DNA from 3 places in the Venatorbacter sp. C2-1 genome. Region 3 is predicted to be linked to each of the others. Evidence: predicted binding sites of a transcription regulator. Region 3 holds the regulator's gene; each other region holds the start of a gene.
The links. Region 3 encodes sigma-54, which starts transcription at its own class of promoters, with help from an activator protein. Its sites were predicted from a motif close to TGGCACNNNNNTTGCTNT; they were not measured.

Region 1 (10,309 bases), 1.9 Mb from region 3:
CATATTCAGAATATCATCGGCGATCTTTCTCAGATTACTTTCCAGTTCATCAGTCCGTTGCTGCAGGAATTCCGGTGAAAAGACAGCTCTTTTTCTGTCTGACATAAGCTGAAGATCGTTTTCCTTTTTCGCTGCCGATGACTCCATCAGCGAACAGAATCGGGATTGCTCCATGTACTCAGCGTTTTCGATTTTTGCACCATTAGCGCAGTTATAAACTTCAATCGTTCTGTTTTTCAGGAAATAACTGATGTCTGATTCAAGCCGGCGTCTGGAGGCGTTATAAATCATGGTTGTCTGCATTGGTAAGCCATCAACCGATTCAATCTCAATCAGATCCTGCTGCTGGTAATTGGTGGATTGCTTCACCAGATCAGAGCGCTGCTCACTGTAATAAATCGAATTCTTGGAGTGGTGTGAACCGGCATTACGGAAACCGTAGTCCGTACCAAACAGGAATACCTGTTGGTGGTTCAGGTGATAGCAGATAGCCAGCGCGGCGTTAGTGCAGGTCGGGGTTGTGCCACGGATCTGGTCGGTTAAGTCTTTGCTCAGCTCGTGAATGGCGGTGGAGTCTTTGGTAAAAAGCATTACCCTGCCAAACATCGGCGGAATTTTCGGCGTTGTCTGCGCCGAGCAGATCAGGGTGATGTCCTGCAGATATTCCGGATCATTAATTTCACTGATCACCCGGAAAGGCTCATAGTGGGATTCAATCTCGATATGGAAATCCGGCTTAATGCCCTGTTTGTATAATGCACGCAGTGCTGTCCCGGCCGAATAGAGCACGGCTTTGCCCTGATATTTGCGGATATCTTCGATGCGGTCATCGAGGGATGGCCCCGAACCTATGATAAAAGCCGGGCAGTTCATGGCTTGTTTATCGGCCAGTGGCAGCAGTTCGTTCCCTGCGCGGAAATTATGCAGGGCGTTATTCATCTGATTGATTTCGTCGTCGTAATAACCCCAGAGCGAGAGATACACTTTCAGATCTTTCTGGATTTTTTTGATGACCTTGCGGTACTTATCCTGATTGCGGTGATTATATAAATAGGTACACAGAGAAAAGCTGGGCGGATGATCAATCAGCTGATTCCAGAGCACCGCATACTGATCGGTGGCCAGCTTAAAGTCACCAATGACCAGCTGGATGGATTTTCCGCGCTCGCTGAATTTCAGGAAAATGGCTTCCCAGTCGATGCAGTACAGAGAGGTGACAAATTCTTCCGGATCGGTTTCGTAAATAATCAGGGCGAGTATTTCCCGCCGGTTGACCAGCTCTTCTATATGGAAACCGGCGCCAATCCCCATGATGGCCACCAGAGCGAGGAAGTCCGGGATCTGGTAATCCTCGCTCTGATCAACCTGTGTGTCCTGGTACAGGCGGGTGATTGAGCGGGAGAAATAGCGTTGTGCCTTAAAGGCGTTCGCGCCATGGGGCCTGAGACCATGGATGGCATTACCCGGAGCGACGATAGTGTTGAACTGTTCGGCCTCTTGCCGGGCGAACGCTCTGGCATCACCGTTATAAAAGTAAGCATTACCGCTGTGAATATCGACCCGGCCATGATCGTCCATATCCAGCGTCAGCTTCCGCAGGGGCGTGTTCTGCGCCAGATTGTAGAGATAGGGGTAGTGCTGCTGCAGGTAAGCGATGTTCTTGTTGAATCTGATTTCGGCAGGGTGCGTCATAAAAGCCTCTCTTTTCATTGAACAAAGCAATATACATGCCTGTGAAGCCCTGGGAGCCATCGTTCCGGGAGTGATGTGTCGCTGTTTTTATTCTGGCTGATTTTTTGTCGTTTTTTTGACATTCAGAATAATTTCCAATGGTTTCAAGCGTTTAAGTGTTCTGTGTTTGTTGGAATTGTGTCGTGATATTGGCGCAAAAAAAATTCTAAAGATCCTGCCGGGTGTGCCGTTAAAAGGTATGACAAAGACAGAGGGAGTGCAGCAACGTTGCTACTACAGCACAGCGCTGGCTCTGTAACGCAGGTACAGGAGAAACACCATGCCTCAAATTATTAATACCAACATTGCCTCTATTAACGCGCAGCGCAATCTGGATAAATCCCAGTCTGCCAACCAACAGGCTCTGCAACGTTTATCTTCTGGTCTGCGTATTAACAGTGCCAAAGATGACGCCGCGGGTCTGGCGATTTCTACCCGTTTCACATCTCAGATCAAAGGTCTGAATGTGGCCGTGCGTAACGCCGGTGACGGTATCGCACTGGCTCAGACGGCTGAAGGTGCGCTGGGTTCTATGAACGACAACCTGCAGCGTATCCGTGAACTGGCGGTACAGTCTGCTAACGCCACCAACTCCGACGTTGACCGTGAAGCTCTTCAGGCTGAGGTTGATCAGCTGGTTGCTGAAATTTCACGTACTGCTGATGAAACCGACTTCAACGGCCGTAAACTGCTGGACGGTTCTTTCAAAGCAACCTTCCAGATCGGTGCTAACGCTGGTCAGACTGTGGACGTATCCATTGCCGAACTGACGGCCAGCAAGCTGGGTTCCAGCAAAGAAAGCGGTATCAGTGCCATCGGTACTGACAACGCGCTGGCTAACGGCGACCTGATCATTAACGGTGTAGCGATTACCGCTTCCCGTGCAGAAGACGATTCTGCTTCCACCAGTGGTGCGGATGCTTCCGCTATCTCCAAAGCGGCTGCAGTAAACCGTCACTCCGCAGAGACCGGTGTGTCTGCGCAGGTGAATGAAAACACTGTTTCCGGTTCTGAAATGACGGCTTCTGCTGCCAGCGGAACCATCAGCCTGAACGGTGTGAACATTGATATTCAAACCTCTAACGATGGCTCTACTACCCGTGCCTCGGTACTGGAAGCGATTAACGCTGTGTCTGATCAGACCGGTGTTGTTGCGGTTGATACCGGCTTCGATAAAGGTGGTGTGCAGCTGGTTGCCGCTGATGGCCGTAACGTTGACATCAACCTGGGCACTCTGAGTGCCGCTCAGACTGGTCTGGCTGCTACCGGCGTGTACGAAGGTGGTTTCACTCTGATCGCCGATGGTGACGTGAAAGAAATCGTGATCGAAGGTGGTAACGGTACCGGTAACGGCGACCTGTCCAATGCTGGTCTGGTTGCAGGTACTTATGAATCAGGTCAGGCCAGTGTGGTCAGCGATGCCCAGACTCAGGATATCTCTGCCGCGAACGCAACCCCTGCCGGTACTTTCGTCAGTGTTGCCAGCGCAGCAGCATCCGGTTTCGATACCACCACTTCTATTGGCTATGAAGTAACCGTTAACGGTGCTACTTCCATCGGTACTATGGCCAGTGGTGGTTTCGTGAACAACCTGGCAGCAGCCATCTCCAATGTGGCCGGTGTGACCGCTTATGAAAGCGTCAAACTGACTGTCACTATGGCAACTACCGCGACAGCCATTGAGCTGGGTACCGGTACCAGTGGTGCGATGATCAGCTTCACTGCGGGTTCAACCGCAACCGTTGCTGCACAGAATGCTGCTGATGCAATCAACGCCCGTGACTTCTCTGCTGAGAATCTGGATGTAAGCGCTACCGTAAACTCTGCCGGTGCACTGGTTCTGGATGTGAAGAACTTCTCCACAACCACAGCAGGCTCTGCGGGTCTGGTGGTATTCGATACTTCAGGCGCGATTGGTAACGTAGCGGTGGGCACTAACGCTGCTGCTGCATTCCAGGCTTCCGGTACTAACAATATTGTACAGGGCTCTCTGGCCTTCCAGTCTGACGACGGTACTAAAGTGACTGTTGCTCTGTCTGATCCGGATGATGCCGGCCAGTTACTGGCATCAGGCACCACCAGTGTGACCACTGCTTATGATGGTGTGAATGGTCTGAAAGACGGTGACCTGACCATTAACGGCGTCAGTATCAAAGCTGCAGAAACCAGCGAAGATAAGGCGAGTGCCGAGTTTGCATCTGACGGTTCCCGTATCCTGTCGTCCAACAAAACCTTGTCCGGTATCGCTGTCGCCGCCGCGATCAATGAAGTATCGGATGAGACTGGTGTGCAGGCGACTGTGAATCCAACCGAAGTTGTTGGTGGTACTGCGGTGACCCAGGCAGAGGCGAATGCCTTCGAGAATGGTGATCAGGCTGGTATCTACATCAACGGTGTGTCTCTTGGTTCGGTAACCCTGCAGACTGATTCCGGCGGTAACATTGATTACGCTAAATCCCGTGCTGATGCGATTGCACTGATCAATCAGAGCGCAGGTCAGACCGGTGTTACTGCAATCGATAACGGTGAGTCTATCTCTCTGACCGCTGCCGATGGCCGCAACATCTCGATCGCGATTGATGATAAGTCTGGTTCTTCATCTTCAATCGGTCGTGTATTCGGTCTGGACTCTGCGGTAGAGGGTATCGGTGAAGCGACCTTTGGTCAGGGTGGTACAAGTACTAAGTCTTCTGTTGAAGCAGATACTTACGAAACTACTTACTCAACCGTGAAACTGACTTCTGCGAAAGAAATTGAAGTCAACGTCGGCAGCAACGGTAATACCGAGCTTGAAGCTCTGGGCTTCAACACCGGTACTTACGGTGGTGGCGAAAACGGTCAGTTCCTGACAGAGATCGATATTTCGACCTTCGAAGGTGCGACTGCTGCGATCACTGCGATCGACAACGCGATTGGTCAGGTGGCCAGCCAGCGTGCCGACCTCGGTGCGATCCAGAACCGTATGAGCTCTACTGTAAGTAACCTGCAGGTGACCTCTGAGAACCTGAACTCCGCGAACTCACGGATTCAGGATGCGGACTTCGCGGCTGAAACCGCCGAGCTGTCCCGTACTCAGGTACTGCAGCAGGCAGGTATCTCGGTTCTGGCTCAGGCGAACGCTGCCGGTCAGCAGGTTCTGTCTCTTCTGGGATAATAGCGGACTGATGGGGAAGGCCAGCCTTCCCCAGGCTGCTTAACCAAGAACCTGAGAGGTGACTTATGAACGAGCTGAAATTGAATGTGGTAGACCATACAGCTGTATCACCCTCAGCTACAGCCGGAAAGAAAGCTTACGCCAAGGCGGCAAGTGATCCGGTTGCAGGTTCCGATAGCGGCAAGTCTTTGCCGGTTGGAACTGAGAAAGTTGCGGAACTGAATAAGGACCAGGTCAGAGAAGCAATTTCCCGTATCAATGAGTATGTACAGCAAACTGAAAGAACACTGGATTTCCAGTTGGACGAAGATAGCGGCAAGACCATTATCCGCGTCTATGACCGGGCGTCATCGGAACTGATCCGACAGATTCCCAGTGAGCTGGCTCTGGAACTGGCGCAGAAATTGAATGATGAAGAACCATCTTTATTGTTCAGCGCACAAGTTTAGGTGATCAGTGTATGGGTTAGGTAAACAACCCTTCAGAAAACCCTGCATTGGCCGATAAAGCCAGTACAGGGTTTTTTGTTTCAGGGCCATCTACGCTTGATACAGACCGGATGGTTCGGTAACACGGGGGAACAGGTATGGCGTCCATAGAATCACTGGGATTAGGGTCTGGAGTTCTGACCACTGATCTGGTGGAAAAAATCATCAGTGCAGAGAAAGAAGCGACCTCGCTGCGTCTGGATAGCCGTCAGCAGCTGGTGGAAGCCAAAATCACCGCCTATGGTGAAATTCAGTCGATGATGGCGAAGGTACAGTCTGCGGCCAACAGCTTATCCAGCCCGAGTCTGGTAAGTTCAACCACGGCGACTTCGTCTGATGAAGATATTCTGACCGCAACAACTTCCAGTCTGTCTGAGCCGGGCACTTATAACGTCGAAGTGCTGAACACGGCTAAATCCCATTCCCTGGCAACACAAACCTACAGCAGCTTTGACGAAATTATTGGCACCGGAAAACTGGTATTCACCTTTGGTGATATCACCTATGGCGCCGGCGGAAATTTTGTCAGCCAGGACCTGAATCCGGATCGTCTCGGCAAAACCATTACCATTGACGACTCCAACCGCACCCTCAGTGGTATCCGCGACGCGATCAATAATGCCGATATGGGTGTAACCGCCAGTATCATCAACGATGGAAGCGGCTATCGTCTGCTGATGACCTCGGAAGAAACTGGGGCTGAAAATGCCATGCGTATTGTCGCGCTGGACGAGTCTGGCGCCATGCTCAGTGGCGGGCTGGGAGCGCTGGCATTTAATGAAAACCAGAACACTGCTGCCAATATGAGCCAGACCAGCCGCGGCGAAGACGCGCAGCTGAATGTTAACGGCCTGACCATTACCCGCAGCAGTAACTCCGTAGATGAAGTGATTAAAGGGGTGACCCTTAATCTTAAAAATGCCGATGTCGGTAAAAACATAAGCGTTACAGTCAGTGCCGATACCGATAAGCTGGCCGAAAGTATTCAGGGCTTTGTCGATGCCTATAACGAGCTGAAAAGCTTTGTCGATGATCTGTCCGGTTATGATGCTGATAAACGACAGGCGGGGCTGTTGCTGGGGGATTCGACAATTCGCAGCATGATGTCGCAGATCCGCGCCATGATCAGTGAGCCCATTGTTGGCTTAACCGGTAAATACCGTTCGCTGACTGAGCTTGGGGTTGATACTAACCGGGATAATGACTACCAGCTGGATTTTAATACCACCAAATTCAAAAAAGCGATGGCCGAAGACCGGGCGTCTATTGTGGGCCTGCTGGCTAAATCCGGTACCACCACCGACAGCCAGATTACCTACGTTAACGACTCTATCAATACCAAGCCAGGCACCTATGACGTCAACATTACTCAGTTAGCGAGTCAGGCTAAATACGTTGGTGGATCACTGTCTTCGCTGGATTTTTCTTCACCGGTTGTGATTGACGAAAGCAACGATAATTTCCGTATTAACGTAAATGGCCAGACAGCCAGTATTGAACTTACCCATGGCAGTTACAGCTCTGGTGAGGATCTGGCTAAGCAATTGGCGCTGCAGATTAACAGCAGTGAAACCCTGTCTAAATATGGGCACAGTGTTTCTGTTGATTACAGTGCCACGGATAAAAATTTTTCCATTACCTCAAACAAATACGGCTCTGAGTCGCAGGTGTATTTTGCGGCTGTCGATCCTAATCTGGCCAACACACTGGGCTTTAATAAGCTCGGTCAGGGGACCTATAAAGGCGTCGAACTGACCACACTGAATGCCGAAGCTTTTAATGGCAAAGGCGCCACGACTCAGATCGGCAATACGTCAGTGTCAGCCAGTACCGGAATCAATTTTTCGGTCAGCAACGCCACCTTTTCTCTTGATGTTGATGGAAATGGTCCGGTAGCAGTGGTGGTTAATCAGAATGCCAATGGCCAGGATCTGAATGGTGACGGGGTATTTGGTGACAGAAAAGATACCCTGCAGGCTATCCAGACTGCCATCGATGCAACCGCTCTGAATGGTCAGGTAACGGCGTCGTTTGATGATAACGGTTATCTGATTTTTGAGACCGTTGCTGAGGGCACTGCACGCAGTATTGAGCTGACAGCTGTTGGCAGTAATACCACGGATGTACAGCTGGGTCTTAATGGTACTCAGGGCGTACAGACTAACGGTAAAGATCCGGGCCTGACCTTTGGCTCACCGGTTGAATTTAATGTACAGGTCGATGGGATCGAAAGTGCTACCAAGGTTTCTGTGCCGGCCGGTACCTATGCGACAGGCGATGCCTTAGCAGCAGAAATTCAGAATCAGTTAAATATTACGCTGGCCGGTGATGCTAATTTTGCCGGTGCGGTTAAAGGTGCGGAAACCGCAACGGCAACCCGTGATATCAGCACCAATATTGATTTTTCCACAACTAATGCCGGCTTTCGTCTGAATGTGTCGGGTGTGGAAAAAGATGTGCTGGTTAACAGCGATTCCGGTGACAATATCGTGGATATTCAGACCGCACTGGATAATGCTTTTGGTGCTGGAGTGGTCAGTGCCAGTCTGGATGGAACCGGGCTGAAATTAACTACGGTAGCAACCGGGCACGAAGAATATATTGAAGTTGTCAGCGACGGCCGCGGCGCGCAAAGCAGCAGCTTTGCTGATATTTCTGCCGGTATTGATTTCAGTGGCGGGCAGAATGCAACCTTCACCCTGACGCTGGATGGCGTCGATATCAATGTGGATGTAAACGGCGATGGCACAACCGGCAGTAATAATGCCGACTCCAATCTGATCGTTATCCAGCAGGCGCTGGATACTGCACTGGCTGCGACCGGGCAATTTGCTGCCGGAGATGTGAAAGCCCGTGTTGATGGCAGTGGCCAGCTGTACTTTGAAACCCAGAGTAAAGACGGTGTTAAAACCGCGGCGACCTTTGGCTCCGGAGCTGCTCTGGAAATTAAAAATCTGGGTGGCACCGCCGTAAGCTCACTGGGTCTTGCGGCTGAAACTGTCAGCAATGGTTATGATGGACTTGGCCTGACCGACACCTCCAGAACCTTTGGCTACGATCTGGATGCAGTGGTTGATTATGTTTACGATCCGGAATCAGATCTTGGCTCCCTGAATATCACCATTGGTGGTCAGGGCACAGCCGTTGGTTTTACCGGACTGGACAGTTCGTCTATTGCTTTCCTCGGTCTGCAGGATGTCAGCCAGTACTCGCCCTCAACGGCTAAAGGCAAAGACGTTGCCGGTACCATTAACGGCATAGAAGCAACGGGTAACGGCCAGTTCCTGCGAGCCGTTGATGGTAATGTGAAAGCCAGTAACGGTTATTACATCGGTAATGAAGCGGCGGACTTTTCGACCCCGGTGAATATCGATGCAACCAATAACACTTTTAAGATCAAGATCGATGGTGTTGAAGCCGAGGTGACATTAAATCAGCCTGCGACTTATAACAGTGGCGCAACGCTGGCGCAGGCATTGCAACAGGCGATTAATGATACCGCGGCATTTAAAGATGAAAGCATTGCCGTCAAAGTGGAATTCACCAGCGATCCGGCATCCTTTGCAAATAATAAATTCGGCATTATTTCAGCTTCAACCGGTGCATCGTCATCTGTTGAAATGACGGATTTCTCCAATGAAGCGGCGGCCATTTTTGGTTTTGTTCGCGGTGCCGGGGATGGTGAGCCGGGTAAAGATCAGGTGGGTACGATCGATGATGCTTCCGGTCTGCGTCTGAAAATTACCGGTGGCAATATCGGCGAGCGCGGTAGCGTTACCTATATCACCGGTTTTGGCGATCAGCTGAAAGATATTATGGACAGTTTCCTTAATGGCCAGAAAAGCGTCATCGGGGTTAAACAGTCGGGGCTGGATGATGAACTGGAAGCGGTGGATAAAGACCGTGACCGGATGGAAGCACGTATTTCTGCGCAGGAAGCCAGACTTAAAGCCCAGTTCCTGTACAACGATTCCATCATTCAGACGCTCAATACCACGCTGGATTATGTGAAGCAGCAGTTTGAAGCAATGAATAACTCCAAGAAATAACCCCTGACCCGGACAGGGACGTCGCGGGCTATACCTGAATGTGAGATATATCGCACATAAGATTAGATTGGCAAATTGCGCCACCCTGGTACAGAATGCCTGAGTACTTAGTTGAACCGGTCACATCGGTTCGGCAGGAGTTCCACTTTTAGGGCAGGGATGTGCCATGTCAGACCATAATAAACAACTCGTAGAGCATTTTATTAATCTGTCCTGGAATACCGGACGTTTCAGTCTGTTGCGTCAGATTGCCACCCCCGATTTTGTTTACCATACGACGTTTGCTGAAGGGTTTAAGAACATTGATTCCTTCGTCGAATACGTCAAACAAATTCGCACTTCCATCGTCGATCTTGATGTCTCCATTGAAGAAATCATGGCGGAAGGTGATCGCGTTATAACGATATCGACATTCAGTGGATCTTTTCAGAAGCCACTGTTTGGTTTTCCCCCAAATAATAAAGTTATTGGCTTCAGTGCGGTGTCTACCTGGGAAATTCGCCGGGGAAGAGTCTGCAGCCAGAATACGCTGGTCGATCTGGCCGGGCTGCAGCGTCAGATGGCTCAGGACTGGGGAAACGGCCCGGTACGGGCAGCCGGATAAAAGCTTTGTGTCGTGATTGTCAGCCAATAAAAAAGAGCGCCCAGGGCGCTCTTTTTTTGCATCTGAATGGCTGTTTTCTCAGCTGGCTACTGCGAACTCGCAGGGTGGCAGGCGGGATGTATGCTCACGGATCATCTGCTTAGCGCTCTGACCGCAGCAGCCGCAGTCGGTACCAACGCCCAGCTTCTGACGGATCTGGGCATAACTGTCGCCTTGCTCGACAGCCTGCTCAATCTGTTGCTGGGTAACGGCTTTGCACAAACATACGTACATGGTAATCAAA
Region 2 (10,309 bases), 1.0 Mb from region 3:
CTACACGTAAAGTAAAAACCTATTCCAAAGGTATGCGTCAGCGGTTGGGTCTGGCTCAGGCGCTGCTGGCAAATCCACGTCTGTTATTACTGGACGAGCCGACCGTCGGTCTGGACCCGGTAGCCACGCAGGAACTTTATCAATTACTGAACGAGCTGCGTCAGAACGGTACCGGCATTATTCTCTGCTCTCACGTGTTACCCGGTGTTGAACCTTATATCAGCCGCGCCGCCATTCTTGCCGGTGGTCAGTTACAGGCTGTCGGTACCCTGAGTGAATTACGCCGTCAGGTAGCACTGCCTACGCGCATTCGCCTTGGCAGCCTCTCGGAACCGGAGCACTGGCAAACCCGGTTATCCGGCCTCGGCTTCGATTCCCGCTGTATTGGCCGCGATGCTCTCGAAGTTTTAACGCACAACGGCGCCCGCCGGGAGTTACTTAACACCCTGATAAACAGCAGCGAAGCCGCCGATCTGGAGGTCAGCCCGCCGTCCCTCGACGATCTGTACCGCCATTTTGCGGTCGTTCCGGCACAGGAGAAATCGCAATGATGCAAGTCTGGAATATCGCCATTAAAGAGCTGAATGATGGCCTGCGTAACCGCTGGCTGCTGGCCATCAGTCTGCTGTTTGCCATTCTCGCTGCGGGCATTGCCTGGCTTGGCTCAGCCGCCGCCGGCCAGGTGGGTTTCAGTTCCATTCCGGCAACCATTGCCAGTCTGGCCAGCCTGGCAACATTTCTGGTTCCGCTGATTGCTCTGCTGCTTGCTTACGATGCCATCGTGGGTGAAGAAGAAGGCGGAACCCTGTTGTTATTGCTGACCTACCCGCTCAGTCGCGGGCAGTTACTGCTGGGGAAATTTATCGGTCACGGGCTGATTCTTGCGCTCGCCACCTCTATTGGTTTTGGCAGTGCCGCCGTCGCCATTGCATTATTGGTCAGCGATCTGGATATCTGGCTTCTGATTCAATCGTTCTCACGGTTTATTTTTTCAGCCACGTTACTGGGCTGGGTATTCCTTGCTTTGGCTTATTTTCTCAGCAGCAAAGCCAGCGAAAAATCGACCGCGGCCGGCCTCGCTCTTGGCGTGTGGTTTCTGTTTGTGCTGGTGTTTGATCTCAGTCTGCTGGCACTGCTGGTCTTCAGTAAAGGGCAGCTCAACCCTGACCTTCTGCCATGGCTTTTACTGCTTAATCCCACCGATATATTCCGGCAAATAAATCTGTCCGGTCTTGGCGACGGCAGCGCTATGAATGGTGTTATGGCTTTGGGGCGGGATTTGCCCATCACAAATCCGGGATTGTGGTTCTCATTATTTATCTGGTTGATTGCCAGCCTGGGTATTGCTCATTTCGCCTTACGTCGTCGTGCGATTTAACGTTATAAAGGATAAGTTCATGAAAAAAGTACACTCCATCATTTCTGTTGCTGCCCTGATATTCAGCGCATTACTGGCAGGCTGCAGCCAGCCAACCAACAGCGAAACCACCACACATTCACCGGTAGCCTTTCACTCGTCAGATGAATGCCACGTGTGCGGCATGGCCATCACCCGCTTTCCCGGTCCCAAAGGCGAAGCGATATCGGGCAATGGTGCAACCAGAAAATTCTGCTCATCCGCCGAGATGCTGCACTGGTGGTTACAGCCTGAAAATCAGGTTCAGCAAATGACGTTATACGTTCACGATATGAGCCGCAGCGACTGGAACAGACCGGATGATGCACATCTGATTAATGCCATGCAGGCGTTTTACGTTGTAGCCCCCGATATGGCAGGCTCAATGGGCACGCCAATCGCCAGCTTTGCCAATAAGGAAAGTGCAGCATTGTTTGCCTCTGACAGACAAACCAGCGTGATGACATTCGAGCAGCTGAAAGAAGCCCTGCTGCAGCATCAGCAAATGATGGGCGAAAACCATTCCGAAGATCACAGCATGCACCATTAAGGCGGTACGTATTATGGGAATAAGTCCATGGCAGTTACTGATCGTACTGCTGATTGTAATCGTATTATTTGGCAGTAAACGGCTGCGCTCTCTGGGAGGTGATATTGGTGGTGCGATCCGGGATTTTCGTAAAGCCGCCAATAAACAGCCAGAAGATAACGAGCAATAATCCAGGCCTGTCCGGATGCCGGCAGGCAGCTTCTGAAAATAAATAAAAAGCTGCTATGCCGGCACAAAAAACAGAAAATAATCAGCTCGCCGGACGGAAAATACTGATGACCTCCGGATTACATTCCAGATAGGGCCCATCCATAAGATCAATACAGTAAGGTACAGCGGGAAATACCGCATCCAGACACTGGCGTATTGCTTTCGGCTTGCCCGGCAGATTAATAATTAATGATTGTTTTCTGAGTCCGGCAGTCTGCCGTGAAAGAATGGCGGTAGGCACATACTTCAGAGACTCCATACGCATCAGCTCACCGAACCCCGGCATCATACGATCACAGACCGCCTCGGTTGCCTCCGGCGTCACATCACGCAGAGCGGGCCCTGTTCCTCCGGTAGTAATTACCAGACAGCATTTTTCCTCATCCACCAGCTCACACAGTGTTTCTTCAATCTGTGGACGCTCATCGGCGATCAGACGATAAACCGCTTCCCACTCACCGGATAAATATTCCGTTAATGTTTCACGGATAGCCTGACCCGAAATATCTTCATAAATACCGGCACTGGCTCTGTCGCTGACCGTCAGAATGCCGATACGGATTTTTTTCTGCATGATAACTCCTGAAGTTTTCCGGAAATTCAGTAACAGGGGTAAATATACAACGATATACCGCCGCTATCAGTTATTGTTATGCGGAAACCTGATGTGAACAATAAAGGCGTTTCTTAAATCACTGAGCAATCCGTACGAAGACTGGGCCAGCTCGCACCGGCCCCTCGCAGGTTTTATATTACTGGCAGCTGCCGCAGCAGTCTGAAGACGTTGCTTTAGGTGGTACAAACAGAAAATAATTTTCCAGCGTAATGTGCCGCATAAGATCGTCCACCAGCGTCTGCAGGCCCAGATACAGCGAGCGCCAGCTGTTACAGGCACCGGCCGGAACTTTCATATTATTGGTCAGACTGCACAAGCGGTTAATGGCTTCCAGATGTTCCAGGTGCTCATCCTGCATCACATTAATCGGGCCATTCGGATAAATTCCCCCGGCCAGCATCGGAAACAGGATCTGCTCCTCTTTCATCATATGGCTTTCCAGCTCATGACTCATATCGCGCAACAGATCAGCCAGTCCGGACGGACAGTTGGCGGAATCGCTGTGCACCCGTTCAACTTTGGCAGCCAGGAAGATCAGCTCCGGTAACTGCTCACGATGGCGGGCATGGTAACGCTCCAGGATGTGACCGATCAGTTTCATGCGGGGTTCTTTGCCCCAATCAATGGCGGGATCATCATGATGGTGTTCGGTCATTTCAAGTTCAGCCAGACCGGCCGCCACCTCTTCCGGATCAAGTCCCTTATGTTCCAGTGCCTGCTGCAAGCTCACCATGCCCTGATTGCAGAAATTAATATCCAGCTGACGTAACAAAGCAGAAGCACCGGGAATGGTTGTGGCAATATCACTCAGAGAACGATTCAGAATTTCCATAAACTCTCCTGATATATAAAGGTTTTGATTCAACAGAAGTGATCAGCAAGATGCAGGCCAGCCGCCAGAGCGCATACTTGCTGCCGGTCAACAGAGGGTGGGTATAAATAACCCGGATATTCCCTGTAAAATCTACACTTTGGTAAATACCACCAAGCACATACCAACACAGAGACCTCTCATGCCCGGACAACAGCTGCTTACGGAACTCATCAAAGATATGCCGGCCGGCGAACGCTTTGACCATATCGTTAAAAGTATCCGCACCAGCTTTAACTGTGGCGCTGTCGCTCTGCTGCGCCTGCAGGGTGAATATCTGCGGCCTGTCGCCGTCTCCGGTCTGGTTACCGAAGCGCATGGCCGTAAATTCAGTCTGGCTCAGCACCCACGCCTGTCGGCCGTTATGACCACCAGCCATGCCCTGCGCTTTCCGCCAGACAGCCCGTTACCCGATCCCTATGATGGCCTGCTGGAGACTCAGCCGGGGGAAGCATTGCCGGTGCATGACTGCATGGGAACCAGCCTCTGGCTGAACGGTGAGCGCTGGGGCGCCCTGACCCTCGACTCTCTGACTCCGGGCACCTTTGATCAGAGCCGCATTGACGAGCTGGACAGCTATCGCCCGGTACTGGAAACGGCCATCCGTATCAGCATGCTGGAAGAAGAAATACGCGGTCTGCGCCGTGTCCGGCTGGATGGTGCCGGCAATATCGCCATTGGCACCGAAGCCGACAATGAAATTATTGGCAACAGCAGTGCCATCCGTCAGATTAAAAAAGAACTTGAAGTGGTTGCGGCCTCCGACCTGCCGGTACTGCTGCTGGGAGAAACCGGTGTTGGTAAAGAAATCTTTGCCAGCTACACACACCGGCTGTCAGCACGCGCCGCACGGCCAATGGTATACATCAACTGTGCGGCACTGCCGGAACACCTCGCTGAAAGTGAATTATTCGGCCATGTTAAAGGCGCATTTTCCGGTGCTACCAGTGACCGCGCCGGGCGGTTTGAAACCGCAGATAAGAGCACACTCTTTCTTGATGAGGTCGGTGAATTACCGCTGCCGGTACAGGCCAAACTGCTGAGGGTTTTGCAGAATGGTGAAATACAAAGACTGGGCAGCGATAAGACCCGCCATGTGGATGTCCGTATTCTGGCTGCGACCAACCGCAACCTGAAAGAGCAGATTACCGAAGGCGCATTCCGGGCCGATCTGTATCATCGCCTGTCTGTTTATCCTATCCCGATTCCTCCCCTGCGTGAGCGCGGGCAGGACATTCCTCTGCTGGCCGGGCATTTTCTGGAATTAAACCGCACCCGCTTAGGGTTGCGCAGCCTGCGCTTATCGGCCGATGCCGAGGCAGCACTGCAGACCTATCCATGGCCCGGCAATATCCGTGAGCTGGAGCATGTTATCAGCCGTGCAGCCATCAAAGCGCTGAGCCGGGGAGCACAACGGCACGATATTGTGACTCTGGATTGCCGTTCACTGGATCTTGAGCTGCCGACCTCCCGTCACCATGCACACGCAACAGGCGAAGACAGCAGTGATTCATTACTGAAAGCGGTGCAGGGGATGCAGATGAAAGAAGCTGTTAAATACTTTCAGCAGACTCTGGTTCTGCACGAACTGCAGCAACAGCAAGGCAGCTGGAGCAAAACCGCACGGGCTCTGGGTATGGACCCGAGTAATCTGCACAAGCTGGCACAGAAGCTCGGGCTTAAATAAACCGTACCGCTTTACTCAGGACTGAGCAGCGCAATCGGCACAGTCCGGGCGGCGGGTAATCCGCCATTCATGAAAGCGGCTGGCACGGGCATCAAACGACAGCAGCCGCCCACACAGAGACTCACCAGCCGCGCTCAGCAGCTTCAGGGCTTCCACCGCCTGTAACGTACCGATAACTCCTACCAGAGGCGACAGCACGCCACTCTCACTGCAATTACGCTGGTCCGGCTGCACATCCGGATACAGGCAACGGTAACAGGGGCTGTCGGCCCGGCGCGGATCAAACACCGTCAGCTGACCGTTCATGGCGACAGCGGCTGCACTGACCCAGGGAATCCGGTGTTTCAGCGCCGCTTTATTGAGGGCGTAACGGACCAGAGGCTCGTCGGTGCAATCCAGCACCAGAGAAAACTGCGGTAAAACCTGCTCAAGCCAGGCAGCATCTGCGCGGCGGATTTCGGTATGCACCCGCACATCATGATTCAGCTGCATCACGGTTGCCGCGGCAGACTCGGCTTTGCTCATTCCCACCCGATCCTGCGGATGAATAATCTGGCGTGGCAGATTGCTGAGCTCAACACGATCATCATCCACCAGCGTCAGCTGCCCGATACCGCTCGCCGCCAGATAGGGTAAAGCGGCCGCGCCCAAACCGCCCAGACCAATCACCAGAACATGGCTGTCACACAGGGCCAGCTGGCCATCGATATCAATCTGGGGGAGGAAAATATGCCGGCTGTAACGCAGCAGTTGTTCGTCGTTCATGGTGTTAATTCAATAATGTACCCAAAGGCATTACACGAACCTGCTCGCCCGGCGCGACATGACCGCGCTCCGCTTCAAGTACGGCATACCCCTGAGCATTAGCAAAACCATGCAACAGGCCAGAACCCTGACTGCCACACGGCGAGGCCGTTAAAACACCCGCTTCAGAGTCCAGACGGATGCGCTGAAAGTCCTGCCTTCCCGGTTGTTTTCTGAAGGCTTCAGCAGCGGTTGCCAGCAGCGGCAGTGCCGCCTGAACACGTTCGCCACACAACTGGCGCAATACCGGCTGAGCCAGTTGATCCAGGGTTACGATGGCCGATACCGGATTGCCCGGCAGACCAAAAAACCAGCTGTTTTTTACGCGTCCGAAAGCGAAAGGTTTCCCCGGCTTCATGGCAACCCGCCAGAAATTAACCTCGCCCAGTTCATCCAGCACCTGACGGGTATAATCGGCATCACCGACTGAAACACCGGCGCTGGTGATAATAACGTCGGCTTCCTGTGCTGCTGCAGCAATGGCAGAGCGCATGGCCTCAAGGGTATCCGGCAGCCAGGCAAAGTGGATAATTTCAATCGGCATACGCTCCAGCATCGCCCGTAAAGCAAAGCGATTACTGTCATAAATCTGGTGTGCCTGGCGGGAGTCGCCCGGCTGGCATAATTCATCGCCACTCGAGAACAGGGCAACCCGTAATTTACGGAAGACCTCAGCCTGCGCCAGACCGACGCTGGCTAATAAGCCAATATGCAGCGGAGTTAAACGTTGTCCGGCGGCCAGCATTACCTCACCGCGACGGATGTCTTCGCCGGCATGACGCACATGGCTGCCGGGGTGGAGTGGTACCTGCGAAACAATACGCTCGCTATCTGCCTGCACATCGACCTGCACATCTTCCTGCATGATGACGGTATCGGCGCCGGCCGGCATTTCAGCGCCGGTCATAATCCGTAACGCCTGTCCCGGTTGCAGCACACCACGGAAGGGATGCCCCGCCAGTGCCGCACCAGCCAGCGTTAAACCGGTGCTGCAGAGCAGCTCTGCATCGCGGCTGTGCAGCGCATAGCCATCCATCGCCGAGTTATCAAACGCCGGCACGGTTTCCGGTGCATAAAGAGGTTTTGCCAGAATGCGTCCGTCCAGTTGCTGCAGAGCGACAATCTCTTCACCCAGGGCATATCCGGATGTCGCCGCCAGCATCCCGGCAACAGCATCGGCGACAGACTGCATACTCACCCCTTATCTTCACCCTGCTGGTTCACCATCCAGACCGCCGCTTCCACACGGGAGCGCAGTCCGAGCTTTTTCAGCAAATGCTTCACATGAACCTTGACCGTACCGTCGGAAATATCCAGCTCGCGGGCAATAACTTTGTTGCTCATCCCCTTGGCAATGCATTCCAGAATTTCAACTTCACGTCCGGTCAGGGCATCCAGTTCAGATGCAGGACGCACCGCCGGACGGCGAATAGCAGCAGCCAGAACCTTGGTCACCGCTTCACTCAACACCATTTTGCCGCCGACAGCCTGCTTAATCTGCTCCAGCAGCATATCCGGGTCGGTATCTTTCAGCAGATAACCATCAGCTCCCTGACCAATGGCGGTAAGCACATCGTCATCAGCATCCGAGACAGTAAGCATAACGATTCTGGAGGTAATGCCCCGGTCGCGTAATTTAGTCAGTGTCTGCAGACCATCCATACCCTGCATATGAAGATCCAGAATAATAAGATCCGGCTCATCTTCAACAGCAAGATCAATTGCTTCTGCACCGCTGCTGGCTTCGGCGATAACCTCAAGGTCATCCTCAAATGCAAGCAGCTGCTTTAATCCTTTACGCAACAGGGGATGATCATCAACCAACATGATTGTCGATTTTTTGCTATCCATTTTTTTAACCGTTTTCGCTGATTATCGTTCCATACTAAGGCGCACCCAATCAAAGTCAATTGAGATTAAATCGGGTGAAAATCGTTATACCCTTTATGAGGTATGCGTTCTTTAGTATTGCCTGTGCATAGTATCCGGCCCAATATCACCGTCAGGTCAGAGGCATTCGACATGGCGGGAAATAATAAAAACATTCTTATCATCGGCGACAACAACACTTCACACCGGCTGCAGGACAAACTCTCAGCCAGTAATTGTTTCAGCCATATTCACCTGCTGTCACAATCCGACCACCGGTATTTCCCCCGTCACTGCCTTCCTCAGCTGCTTGCCGGTATATTGCCGATAGCAGAAATGGAAACTCCGCCGGAGTGGTATCACGCACGGAAAATCCGCTATATCTGCCGCCATACAGAACCCGACATAAATTATGCTGCCGTCGTCGATACACGCCCTGATGCCAGGCATGTATCGGTACTGAAAACGGCCGGTGACCGGAGTCTGTATATTCCACTGCACACACCTGAAAATATTCAGCTCGCCCAGAACCATTTACAGAAATCCGGCGGTATAACCATCATCGGCAGCTCTGAACTGGCAATCCAATATGCAACCAGTGTTGCCCGTGCAGGATTTCCGGCATACCTGGTTGCCGACAAAGCCGCCCTTATAAACCCCGGGTTTGACAAACATATTCAGCGGCTGATTTACAGAGAGATAAAAAACTCTGGCGTTAAAATAATTCTGCCTGAAGAAAAAAACACCATCCCCAAAACAATACCTGTAATTTACATGCCGCTGAGCAGCAGAAATAAAGAAATCCGTCATGCTCAGATACAAACCCGGAACATAAAAATCTCTTCAACTGACAGTCTGGATCTGCCCGATGGCGGAGATCATTTCACACCGCCTGAATCAATTCTTAATATGTTTGCCTCCCGCTGCTGGAGAAAAACGAACGAGCATTCCGATCAGTTTTCGTTATTGCGGGAACTCTGGCTTGGCAAACCAGATCTGCCACACCGGATTTCGGTCAATAAATTCGCCATTCATTATGCCGGAAGCCTGAACGCCGAAAAGAACAATCAGTGCCTCACGATGCATATTCCGGAGTGTGGCATCTACCGCAAGATCATCATTGCCGGAGATCGCATTATCGGTTTTATTCTTGCCGGTGATGTGCGCGGCAGCGAAACCCTTGCGGATATGATGCTGACACACCGGGACATCCGTTACTGCCGGGATCAGCTGCTTTTCAGCGGACATCAGGCTGCAGTGACCTACCCATAAAGAGGCATGTCACTATCCCGGGAAGCGGATAGTAGCAGCCCCCTCATACCGCTATATTCAACTGACGCCGAGCTGATCTGCCTAACGCTCACTCCCCTCATCGGTGAGTTATGGCAGCTCAGCCGTGGCAATACTGCCACCGGGATTCAGGGGAAACCCAGCTTCCTCCCATGCTTGGAAAGGTGTCTTATGCTGACCGACCGTTTTGCCCGGCGCTTTACTTACCTGCGCCTGTCGCTGACTGAACGCTGTAATTTCCGTTGTACCTACTGCCTGCCAGAAGGTAATGATTGTGATACAGCTGAGTCTGATCTGAATATCCATGAAGTCCGCCGCCTGCTGACCGCCTTCGCCCGTCTGGGTACCCGTAAGGTTCGCCTGACCGGAGGAGAGCCGGCACTGCGCCGCGATCTCAGCGAAATTATCAGCTTATGCAAATCAGTACCGGGTATAGAACAGGTTGCCCTGACCACCAATGGCTACAATCTGCAGAAAGAAATATCCGGCTGGAAAAAAGCCGGACTGGATGCCCTGAACATCAGCGTCGACAGCCTTGACCCTGCTATTTTTTCACGCATAACCGGGGCCGATCGTCTGCATTATATTTTGCAGGGGATCGATCAGGCCCTGCAGCTGAATTTTCAGAAAGTAAAACTGAACACCGTCTTATTACGCCAGCACAATACCCATTCTCTTCCTGGCTTTTTGCGTTTTATAAAAGACCGGCCTGTATCACTGCGTTTTATTGAATTAATGCGGACCAACGATAATGCCGGTTTCTATCAGGAACAGCATTTAAGCGGTGAATTTATCCGTCAGCAGCTGACCGAGGATGGCTGGCAACTGCAGCCTAAGGCAACCACCGATGGTCCGGCGCTGGAATATGCCCATCCGGATTATGCTGGCCGGGTCGGACTTATCATGCCTTACAGTAAAGACTTCTGCAGCAGCTGCAATCGCCTGCGCGTATCCAGTAAAGGGGAATTATTTCTCTGCTTATTTGCCGACGAGCATCAAAGTCTGCGTGAGCTGTT
Region 3 (10,309 bases):
TAGCTAACCCCAGGAAAGATAGAAAGCCGATCACGTCGGTGACGGTGGTCAGCACCACGCTGCCAGCCAGGGCGGGATCGATGCCACGGGCCTTGAGCAGCAGTGGCAGACTGGCGCCGGCCATGGCAGCGACCATCAGATTGATGATAATGGCCGCGCCGATAATCAGGGCTATCGCCGGGTCGCGGAACCAGGCGTATGTAATTAAGGCGATAACCACAGCCCAGAGCACGCCATTAATGGCGGCGACCATAATTTCGCGGTTAAACAGCCAGCGGAAGTTACTGCCGCTGAGATGACCAAGTGCCTGGCCACGGATAACCAGAGTCAGCACCTGACTGCCGGCGATACCGCCCATGCTGGCGACAATCGGCATTAAAACAGCAAGAGCCACAACCTGCTCGATGGTTTTATCAAACAGGCCGATCACCGCAGAGGCGGCCAGTGCGGTGAGCAGATTAATGCCCAGCCAGACAGCGCGGCGGCGGCTGGTTTTCAGTGTCGGGGCGAAGGTATCTTCTTCGTCATCCAGACCGGCCATACTCATCAGCGAGTGGTCCGCGGTTTCGCGGATAACGTCAACCACGTCATCGATGGTGATACGGCCAAGCAGCATACCGGCGGCGTCAACCACCGGTGCCGATACCAGATCGTGGCGTTCAAACAGTTTGGCAACTTCGCTCTCGTGCTGGGTTGCCTGAATCACCCGCGCGTCGGTGCTCATCACCTCACGCACGGTTTGTTGCGGGTCGCTGACCAGCAGTTTGCTGATCGCCAGCGTGCCGATAAATTCGTTCTGGCGGTTAACCACCAACAGGTTATCGGTCATGGCGGGCAGGGATTTGTGGCGGCGCAGGTAGCGCAGTACAACCTCAAGGGTGATATCCGGACGGATGGTCACGGTATCGGTGTTCATCAGACCACCGGCGCTGTCTTCCGGATAGCCCAGTACGGCCTCAAGACGGGCGCGGTCCTGGTGGTCCATCGACTCCAGAACTTCCTGAGTTACACGCTCAGGCAGCTGCTGCAGCATGTCGGCCACGTCATCGGTGTCGAGGTCGGCGGTCAGGTCGACAACTTCTTCGGCACTCATGTCGCTCAGGAAGTGGCTTTGCAGCTCCTCGCTGAGGTTCTGCATGACCTCGCCTTCGAGTTCCTTATCGACCAGTTCCCACAGCAGCTTACGGGCTTTAGGCGGAGAAGATTCGATCAGGTGGGCGATATCAACCGGTGCCAGACCCGAATTCAGGATGCGACGCACCTGCGCCAGCGCACCACTTTCCAGCGCGGCGGTCAGGCTGTGTAACTTGGCTTTAGCCTTTTCGGTCTGCTGTGCCATGCGTCGGTTCGGTCCAGGGGATGGTTGAATGCTCAGATTCTAGCCTGATTAGGCCTCTGATACCACGAAACTACTCGCAGAATTGCGCGTAGAAGATTGTTTTGCCGGGCTATTCTTCTTCGTCAAAACGCCGGTTAATAAGATCAATCAGGGCTGCCAGTGCGTGTTCAGCATCCTGGCCTTCAGCATGGATATGTATGTTGGTGCCTTTGCTGGCGGCCAGCATCATCACCGCCATAATGCTCTTACCGTCGACCATGCGGTCGGGGTAACCGACTTTGATCTGGCAGGAATAAGCAGCGGCGGTGGAAACCAGCTTGGCGGCTGCGCGGGCGTGCAGGCCCAGCTTATTGATGATGGTGATTTCGGTGCTGGTCATCCGTATCAGTCCTGATGAATGTCGGCACTGCCCAGCTCGCGGTGGCGGACCTGAACATTGCTGTAATGATGACAGAATTCTGCCTTAAGTTGCTCTGCCAGGTAAACGGAGCGGTGCTGCCCGCCGGTGCAGCCGATGGCAATGGTCATATAGCTGCGGTTGGCATCGACAAAGGCAGGCAGCCAGCGCTGAATAAACCCGCTGATGTCCTGCTGCATTTGTCCGACCTGAGGCTCCCGGGCAAGGAAATCAATGATTGCCGGGTCGCGCCCGGTAAAGGCGCGCAGTGCCGGGTCCCAGTAAGGGTTGGGCAGGTTGCGGACATCGAATACATAATCGGCATCAATCGGGATGCCATGCTTGAAGCCGAAAGATTCAAACAGAATGGCGATGTCGGTGCTGGTTTTATCCGCCACCCGCAATTTAATCAGGCTGCGCAGCTCATGCACAGACATGCTGGTGGTATCCAGCGTCAGATCGGCAAGGTTGGCGATAGGCTCCAGCAGCAGGCGCTCTTTATCGATGGCTTCGGCCAGAGATGTGCTTTTACTGGTTAGTGGGTGCTTACGCCGGGTGGAGCTGAAGCGCTGCAGCAGCACTTCTTCGCTGGCGTCGAGATAGACGACATCCAGCTGGTATTCTTCGCTGGGTAGCTGGTGCAGTACATCGTGGATATTGTCGAAGGCATGGGGCAGGTTGCGGGCGTCAACACTGACGGCGACTTTGGCCAGTTTTTCTTCGCTTTCGGTCTGGCGGGCCAGCGCTGGCAACAAAGCGACCGGCAGGTTATCAATGCAGTAGAAGCCCAGATCTTCCAGTACGTGCAGAGCACTGGATTTTCCTGAGCCGGACCGGCCGCTGATCACCACTAAACGCATTGCTGTGCTCCTCCATTGCCCGTTGGGCTGATGTCAGCCCGGTTGTCCGCTCAGCGCCCGCTGATAAAACCGTTGCGCATCCGGCGCTTTGCGCAGTGCCTCGCGGTAGGCCGGCTCGCTGAAGTTGCGTGCCAGCATCGCCAGAACCTGCAGGTGCTGTTCAGTAGCTTCTTCGGGAACCAGCAGAGCAAACACCAGATCGACCGGCTTGCGGTCAATGGCGTCGTAATCCACCGGCTCCACCAGACGCAGCAGTACGCCCATCGCCTGGTCGCACTGCTTCAGCCGGCAGTGGGGAATGGCAATACCTTCGCCAATCCCGGTGCTGCCGAGGCGTTCACGGCTGAGTAATCGCTCGTAAATATCGTCGGCAGAGCTGTCGCTGAGTTGTTCTGCGATAAAACCTGCCAGGTACTCCAGTAATTTCTTTTTACTGGAAACCGGAGCATCTATCAGACTGCGTTCCGGTGTGAGGATATCCTCGATGCGAATGTCCATTAATCAGCCTTGTCCGTGTTGCCGCGCCACCAGTTTTTCTTTGTGTTTCAGTACCTGACGGTCGAGCTTGTCGGTCATCTGATCGATTGCAGCATACATATCATCGTGCTCAGCGCTGGCGTGCAGGTCGGCACCGCTGACGTGAATAGTCGCTTCAGCAATCATGCGCTCTTTAATAACGGTCAGGGTTACCTGGCCGTTGGTAATGTTGTCAAAGTGGCGTCCCAGCTTGGACATTTTTTCGTCTACGTACGCTTGCAGAGATTCGGTAACGTCAACGTGGTGACCGCTGATATTAATCTTCATGTCCAGACTCCTTGTTGCTGGCTTGTTGTTTTTTAAATCAATTGTTTACGTTCGTTCGAAGGCGGAATCATCATAGCCTCACGGTATTTGGCTACCGTGCGCCGTGCCACCTGAATGCCTTTTTCACCCAACACTGCGGCGATTTTGTTGTCGCTCAGCGGTTTGCGGGCATTTTCTTCAGCAATCAGTTTTTTAATCATGGCACGGATTGCGGTGGAGGAACATTCGCCGCCGCCATCGGTACTGACATGGCTGGAGAAAAAGTACTTCAGCTCGAAGATTCCGCGTGGCGTGTGCATGTATTTCTGGGTGGTTACCCGGGAAATGGTGGATTCATGCATACCAACGGCTTCGGCAATATCGTGCAGCACCAGCGGCTTCATTGCTTCTTCGCCCTGTTCGAAGAATTCAATCTGATATTCGACGATTTTGGTGGCTACTTTCAGCAGGGTTTCGTTGCGGCTTTGCAGACTTTTGATAAACCAGCGCGCTTCCTGCAGGTGGTCGCGCAAGAAGGCGTTGTCGGTGCTGTTATCGGAACGGCGTACCAGTGAGGCGTAATCGGCGTTAACGCGCAGCTTGGGGGCGATATCCGGATTCAGCTCAACCCGCCATTCGTCGCGGATATTGCGTACCAGCACATCGGGCACCACATATTCGGCCTGCTCGGCGCTGATGCCGGCACCTGGTTTGGGATTCAGTTCTTTAATCAGCCGCAGTACGGCTTTGAGGTCGTCTTCGCGCAATTTGGTTTTGCGCATCAGGGTCGGATAATCCTTGCTGCCGAGCAGTTCGATGTAATCGCGGATGACCATTTTGGCTTCGTTCAGCCAGGGCGTATCGGGTGGCAGTTGCTGCAGTTGCAGCAACAGGCATTCACGCAGGTCGCGGGCAAAAGCACCGGCCGGATCAAACTGCTGCAGGCGGTGGAGGACGGCCATGACTTCGTCTTCTTCGACGTCCAGAGCCGGGTCCATGCTTTCCAGAATGTCTTCGACGGTGGTGTGCAGATAGCCGTCGTCATCCACGCCGTCGATCAGCATCAGGGCGATCTCGCGGTCGGTATCTGACATCGGGGTCAAATTGAGTTGCCACAGCAGATGATCCTGCAGATCTTCGGTGCTGGCGTGGCGCGAGTCGTAATCGAAATCGTCGTCGATGGCGTTACTGCTGCTGCCGGAGGCAACGCTGGCGGTGGTCTGGTAAGTATCTTCCCACTGACTGTCGACCGGCAGGTCGTCGGGCAATTGCTCCTGCGACCACTGTTCATCCAGTTCCGGAGTGTCGTTGTGGCTGTCGTCCTGACTGCTGACTTCGTGGCTGCTGCTGGTGTCGTGATCGCTGTTGCGGGACAGATCGGGCAGGTCATCGTGCTCGTGTTCTTCTACTTCGAGCATCGGGTTGGAATCGAGGGCTTCCTGAATCTCCTGCTGCAGATCGAGGGTAGACAGCTGAAGCAGGCGGATGGCTTGTTGCAACTGAGGGGTCATGGTCAGGTGCTGACCCATCTTTAACTGAAGAGACGCTTTCATAAAAGTTCAGTAATCACTCAGTATCGGCATAGTCTGTGCATTATACGCCAAGCGGTAAACCTTGGAATCTTTTGTGCATCTTCCTTTGCTTTGGATCATCAGCCACTTCCCTGCAGCAGGGCTTGCCATCACAGGCGGAAATCCTCACCCAGGTACACTTTGCGTACCTGCTCGCTGGCCAATACCTGTTCAGCGGTGCCTTCGGCGATGATATGGCCACCCCCGACAATATAGGCTTTCTCACAGATAGCCAGAGTTTCCCTTACGTTGTGGTCCGTAATGAGTACGCCGATGCCACGTGCCTTGAGTTGTCGGATGATGTCCATGATGTCAGCTACAGAAATCGGGTCAACCCCGGCGAACGGCTCATCAAGCAGAATAAAGGACGGCTCAGCCGCCAGCGCGCGGGCAATCTCGACCCGGCGTCGTTCACCACCGGATAAGGCCATGCCCAGACTGCTGCGGATATGCTGAATATGAAACTCATTCAGCAGCTCTTCCAGTTTTTCCAGACGCTGTGCACGGTTGAGGTCTTTGCGGGTTTCGAGAATGGCGAGAATATTATCGGCCACACTTAATTTGCGGAAAATGGAGGCTTCCTGCGGCAGATAGCCAATGCCTTTCTGCGCCCGGCCGTGCATCGGCAGATGACTGATGTCTTCGTCGTCAATTTTGATGCGGCCTTTATCGGCCTGCACCAAATTCACAATCATGTAGAAACAGGTGGTCTTACCGGCCCCGTTGGGTCCCAGCAGGCCAACGATCTGACCGCTTTGCACAGACATGGATACATCTTTTACCACTTCCCGGCCGTTATAGCTTTTCGCCAGGTTTTCGGCTTTCAGGGTCTTCATGGCTGTTCCTGTACTGGCTTGCTGTTATCGGTGGCAGATTCTGCCGGAGCCTGTGGCTGAATTACGACTTTGATTCGTTGTTTTTCGCCATTACCACCAGTCTGGCCGGAGGTACTGGTGCCGCCGCTGGCGCTGACGGTTTCTTTGGTCATGTCATAGAGGATGCGCTCACCACTGAACAGGTTGCCGTCCTGCTGCAGTTGAGCATTGCCCTGAATGTTGACTTCACGTTGCCGGGCAAAGTAATCAATGCGCTGGCCGTGTGCTTTGGTCAGGGGTTTTCCCGGATTGATCTGTTGCTGATAGCGTGCCGGTTTTTTCGCTGTCCCTTCGGCAACGGCTTTTTCCAGTGTGCTATCGGTGCGGATAATCAGCAGGCGCTCCGATTCGATGCGCAGGGTTCCCTGGGTCAGAATCACATTGCCTTCATAAATAACAACGCCAGCCTTGCGGTCGAGCTCAGCGTGGTCAGAGAGAATGACCATTTCCTGCTGCCAGTCGTCGGGTAAGGCATAAGCAGAGGCTGCGCTGCACAGGACAAACAGGCCGGCCAGAAAACGATGATTATTGCGGAACATAGCGGCTATCCACCTGTGATTTGAATTCCATGCGCTGACGCGCGATATCCAGTGTCATACCGGTTGCATTGATATGTGTTTGCGGGCTTGTAATGGTTACCGGCTGATCAGTCTCGGCCAGTTGCTGGCGGCTGTGGTAGGTCAGGATACTGGTTTCGATCAGAATATCGTCCGCAGCGTCGGCCGGATCGAGCGGCCGGATTTCGACCTGGCCTATAAGGCGCAGCGACTGCTCGTTATCCTGTAGTGTTCCTTCGCGGGCATTGACCTGCCAGGTCTGGCCATCATCATCGTCTGACATCAGCAGCGGCCCGGTAAAGAGGGTGCTTTTCGTCTGCGGATAATGGGTTGAGCGTGCTGCAACAAAGGTTTGCTGTAATTCGCCATTACTGTCGTACTGGCGGTTGTACAGGCCTTCGCCATAGTAATCCGGTTCATGATTCTGCAGCTCACTCAGGGGGGGCGTCTGCTCCTGGGTGTAGCGATCCACTGCCAGCAGAGCCAGACCAAAGATCAGGGTCAGCAGTAACAGCAGATAACGCTTGCGCATCAGATTACGCCCGCGCGCAGCAGATCGTGCATATTGATGACGCCAACCGTGTCGTCGCCATTTTTAACGACCAGGGCGTTGATTTTGTTGTCTTCCATCAGCTTCAGCGCTTCGGCAGCGAGGGTACCTGGCGTGGTGGTTTTGCCACCGACGGTCATCACATCGGCCATGGTGGCGGTATGGATATCAACTCCGTGATCAATGGCACGACGCAGGTCACCGTCGGTGAAAATACCGGTCAGCTTGCCGTTATCCTGCACGGTGGTCATGCCCAGACCTTTGGAGGTTACAACCAGCAGGGCTTCAGACAGCGTGGCGGAAGGGGAAACCACCGGAATCTGATCGCCACTGTGCATGATGTCTTCCACTTTCAACAGCAGGCGGCGGCCAAGTGAGCCGCCCGGATGAGAGAAGGCAAAATCTTCGGCGGTAAAACCACGGGCTTCCAGCAAGGCAACGGCCAGCGCATCACCCATCACCAGCGCGCAGGTGGTGGAAGAGGTTGGTGCCAGATTCAGCGGACAGGCTTCCTGATTCACTCCGGTATTTAAGTGGGCGTTAGCGGCACGGCCGAGGGTAGATTCCGGATTACCGGTCATGCTGATCAGGGCGGTGCCGAGGCGTTTAAGCAGGGGGAGCAGACTGGTAACTTCACCGGTTTCACCGGAGTTGGACAGAGCGATAACCACATCCGATGGCTGAATCATGCCCATGTCGCCATGGCTGGCTTCACCCGGATGCACAAAAAAAGCCGGGGTGCCGGTGCTGGCCAGGGTTGCAGCCATTTTATTGCCGATATGGCCGGATTTACCCATGCCGGTAACAACAACACGTCCTTTGCAGTTCAGAACCAGCTGACAGGCGGTGGCGAAATCGCCGGTAAGACGACCTTCCAACTGTGCAATGGCCTCCTGTTCCAGTTTGATGGTACGGCGGGCGGATTGCAGAAAATCAAAATTCATATCAGTGGTCATGAGTCAGCCATATAAAACAGAGATACCAGATAGCCAGCGTAGCTGGTGGTCAGGAACAGACCGGCGAAACGTCCGAGAGTGCCCTTACGATAACTGATTAAAAACAGAACCAACAGGGCGAGGGTCAGCGCCATCATCACGGCATAGTCACGGTACAGTGCCAGCGGATCAACCACGGTTACTGCCAGCAGACCCGGGATTGGCATTACGGTCAGCAGGTTAAAAATGTTGGAGCCGATCACGTTACCGATGGCAATGTCATGGTGGCCTTTCAGGGCGCTGGCAACGGAGGCCGCCAGTTCCGGCAGGCTGGTGCCGATGGCGACAATGGTAAGGCCGATCACCAGATCACTGACACCATAGGCGCGGGCAATTTCGGTGGCGCCCCAGACCAGCAGTTTGGAACTGAACATCAGTGCGATCAGTCCGGCTACCAGCCAGAACACGGCAGTACGTATAGGGGTATTTTCGATTTCGGCGGCTTCGTCTTCATCGACAATGGCTTCGCCGGATTCGCTGGTATCAAGAAACATCAGGTACAACGCGACGGCCATGGAGCCAAATAAAATAATGGCGTCGGTCATATTCAGTTCGAGGTCGGCCAGTGTCAGGCCACCGATAATGCTGATCAGAATAAGCAGCGGCAGCTCTTTTTTCAGCAGTTTTTTCTGCAGCGGGATCGGACTGATCAGTGCGGTGATACCCAGTACCAGGGCAATGTTGGTGATGTTGGAGCCGAGTGCATTACCAATGGCCAGATTGCCGGCACCGTCGAGGGAAGCAACGGCAGAGACGAACATCTCCGGCGCGGAAGTTCCCATAGCAACGATGGTCAGGCCGACCAGTAAAGGAGACATGCCCAGGCGACGGGCAGAAGCAGCGGCGCCAATAACAAACTTGTCAGCGCTCCATACCAAAACAATAAGACCAGCAATAACGGCAGCATAAGCTGTGAGCATGGGGGCACCAGAGTTAATTATCAGCAGAAAATTCAGCGCGTCATTGTACCCAAGGTAATTCTGCACGCAATTGCAACTCAGCGTTTTATGAGGGGCTTATTACAATAGTTTACAGGCGTTGGTTCCGCCCGGACATTCCGCTATGCTAGCCCGACTATCCGTACCGAGTTAAAAGGACGACATTCATGTCCGTCAGTCAGCCCTACGTCTCTGTTCGTGGAATGAGCTTCAGCCGTGGTGACCGGCTGATTTATAACAATATGGATGTGGATTTTCCGCGTGGCAAAGTAACGGCCATTATGGGGCCAAGCGGAACCGGTAAAACCACACTGTTGCGTCTTATCGGCGGTCAGCTGTTACCGGACAGCGGCACTATTATGGTGGACGGACACAATGTACCGACTCTGCCGCGCAAAGAACTGTTTGATCTGCGCCGCAAAAAAATGGGCATGCTGTTTCAGACCGGTGCCCTGTTTACCGACCTTAATGTTTTCGACAACGTGGCCTTTCCGCTGCGTGTTCATACTGATTTACCTGAATCCATGATCCGCGACCTGGTGCTGATGAAGCTTGAAGCCGTTGGTCTGCGTGGTGCGCGTAATCTTTCTCCGGCAGAACTGTCCGGCGGCATGGCCAGACGCGTTGCTCTGGCACGCTCCATTGCCATGGACCCGGAAATTATTATGTACGATGAGCCTTTTACCGGTCTTGATCCGATCTCTATGGGCATGATCGTTAAACTGATCCGTGGTCTGAACGAAGCGCTGGGGCTGACCAGCCTGCTGGTGTCTCACGATGTTGAAGAGTCCTGCGCTATTGCTGATTACCTGTGTCTGTTGTCCGATGGCCGCGTGATTGGTTTTGGCACACCGGAAGAATTAATTAACGAAGGTAATGATGAAGTCCGCCAGTTTTTACGTGGTGAACCGGATGGTCCTGTGCCTTTCCATTACCCGGCGGACGATTACCGCAGCGATATTCTGGCGGGAGTGAATTAATGCTGGGCAAATTACTGGATCAATTACAGGCCGTTGGCCGCAGTGGTACCGCCGCCATCGAAGCCATTGGCCGTGGCACCTTATTGCTGAAAAATTCACTGTTCTGGGGTGGGCCGGGCAGTGCCGGATTTTATGATCTGCTGAAGCAGATTTATTCGGTTGGTGTGCGCTCCCTCATTATTATCGTCGTCGCCGGTTTTTTCGTCGGCATGGTGCTGGGCCTGCAGGGCTATAACATTCTGATCGACTTCGGCTCTGAGGCGGCACTGGGCACCATGGTGTCGCTGACGCTGCTGCGTGAGCTGGGGCCGGTGGTCACTGCCTTGTTATTTGCCGGTCGCGCCGGTTCGGCATTAACCGCCGAAATTGGCCTGATGAAAGCCACCGAGCAGTTATCCGCCATGGAAATGATGGGTGTCGATCCGTTTAAACGGGTGATCACACCGCGTCTGTGGGCCGGCATT

Region 1: a site for sigma-54 is predicted at 1,716-1,733, ahead of MT343_RS13645 (motility associated factor glycosyltransferase family protein). Genes of this name have one in related genera too.
Region 2: a site for sigma-54 is predicted at 3,647-3,664, ahead of ytfE (iron-sulfur cluster repair protein YtfE). Genes of this name have one in related genera too.

What each region holds. Positions count from the first base shown of each region.
Region 1 covers NZ_CP094879.1:3,034,765-3,045,073, reverse strand. Annotated here, with positions in the region: gene MT343_RS13645 (motility associated factor glycosyltransferase family protein) at 1-1,692, opposite strand, end outside; gene MT343_RS13640 (flagellin N-terminal helical domain-containing protein) at 2,012-4,885, shown strand; gene MT343_RS13635 (flagellar protein FlaG) at 4,951-5,334, shown strand; gene fliD (flagellar filament capping protein FliD) at 5,472-9,422, shown strand; gene MT343_RS13625 (ester cyclase) at 9,589-10,026, shown strand; gene MT343_RS13620 ((2Fe-2S)-binding protein) at 10,105-10,299, opposite strand.
Region 2 covers NZ_CP094879.1:3,921,268-3,931,576, forward strand. Annotated here, with positions in the region: gene MT343_RS17650 (ABC transporter ATP-binding protein) at 1-551, shown strand, start outside; gene MT343_RS17655 (ABC transporter permease) at 548-1,378, shown strand; gene MT343_RS17660 (nitrous oxide reductase accessory protein NosL) at 1,398-1,946, shown strand; gene tatA (twin-arginine translocase TatA/TatE family subunit) at 1,960-2,115, shown strand; gene mog (molybdopterin adenylyltransferase) at 2,197-2,730, opposite strand; gene ytfE (iron-sulfur cluster repair protein YtfE) at 2,909-3,604, opposite strand; gene norR (nitric oxide reductase transcriptional regulator NorR) at 3,786-5,330, shown strand; gene MT343_RS17685 (HesA/MoeB/ThiF family protein) at 5,346-6,095, opposite strand; gene moeA (molybdopterin molybdotransferase MoeA) at 6,100-7,326, opposite strand; gene narL (two-component system response regulator NarL) at 7,329-7,985, opposite strand; gene MT343_RS17700 (NAD-binding protein) at 8,157-9,275, shown strand; molybdenum cofactor riboswitch at 9,329-9,476, shown strand; gene moaA (GTP 3',8-cyclase MoaA) at 9,465-10,309, shown strand, end outside.
Region 3 covers NZ_CP094879.1:653,114-663,422, forward strand. Annotated here, with positions in the region: gene mgtE (magnesium transporter) at 1-1,339, opposite strand, end outside; gene MT343_RS02870 (HPr family phosphocarrier protein) at 1,449-1,718, opposite strand; gene rapZ (RNase adapter RapZ) at 1,724-2,596, opposite strand; gene ptsN (PTS IIA-like nitrogen regulatory protein PtsN) at 2,630-3,094, opposite strand; gene hpf (ribosome hibernation-promoting factor, HPF/YfiA family) at 3,098-3,400, opposite strand; gene MT343_RS02890 (RNA polymerase factor sigma-54) at 3,433-4,932, opposite strand; gene lptB (LPS export ABC transporter ATP-binding protein) at 5,061-5,786, opposite strand; gene lptA (lipopolysaccharide transport periplasmic protein LptA) at 5,783-6,364, opposite strand; gene lptC (LPS export ABC transporter periplasmic protein LptC) at 6,351-6,914, opposite strand; gene MT343_RS02910 (KpsF/GutQ family sugar-phosphate isomerase) at 6,914-7,888, opposite strand; gene MT343_RS02915 (calcium/sodium antiporter) at 7,885-8,847, opposite strand; gene MT343_RS02920 (ABC transporter ATP-binding protein) at 9,033-9,845, shown strand; gene mlaE (lipid asymmetry maintenance ABC transporter permease subunit MlaE) at 9,845-10,309, shown strand, end outside.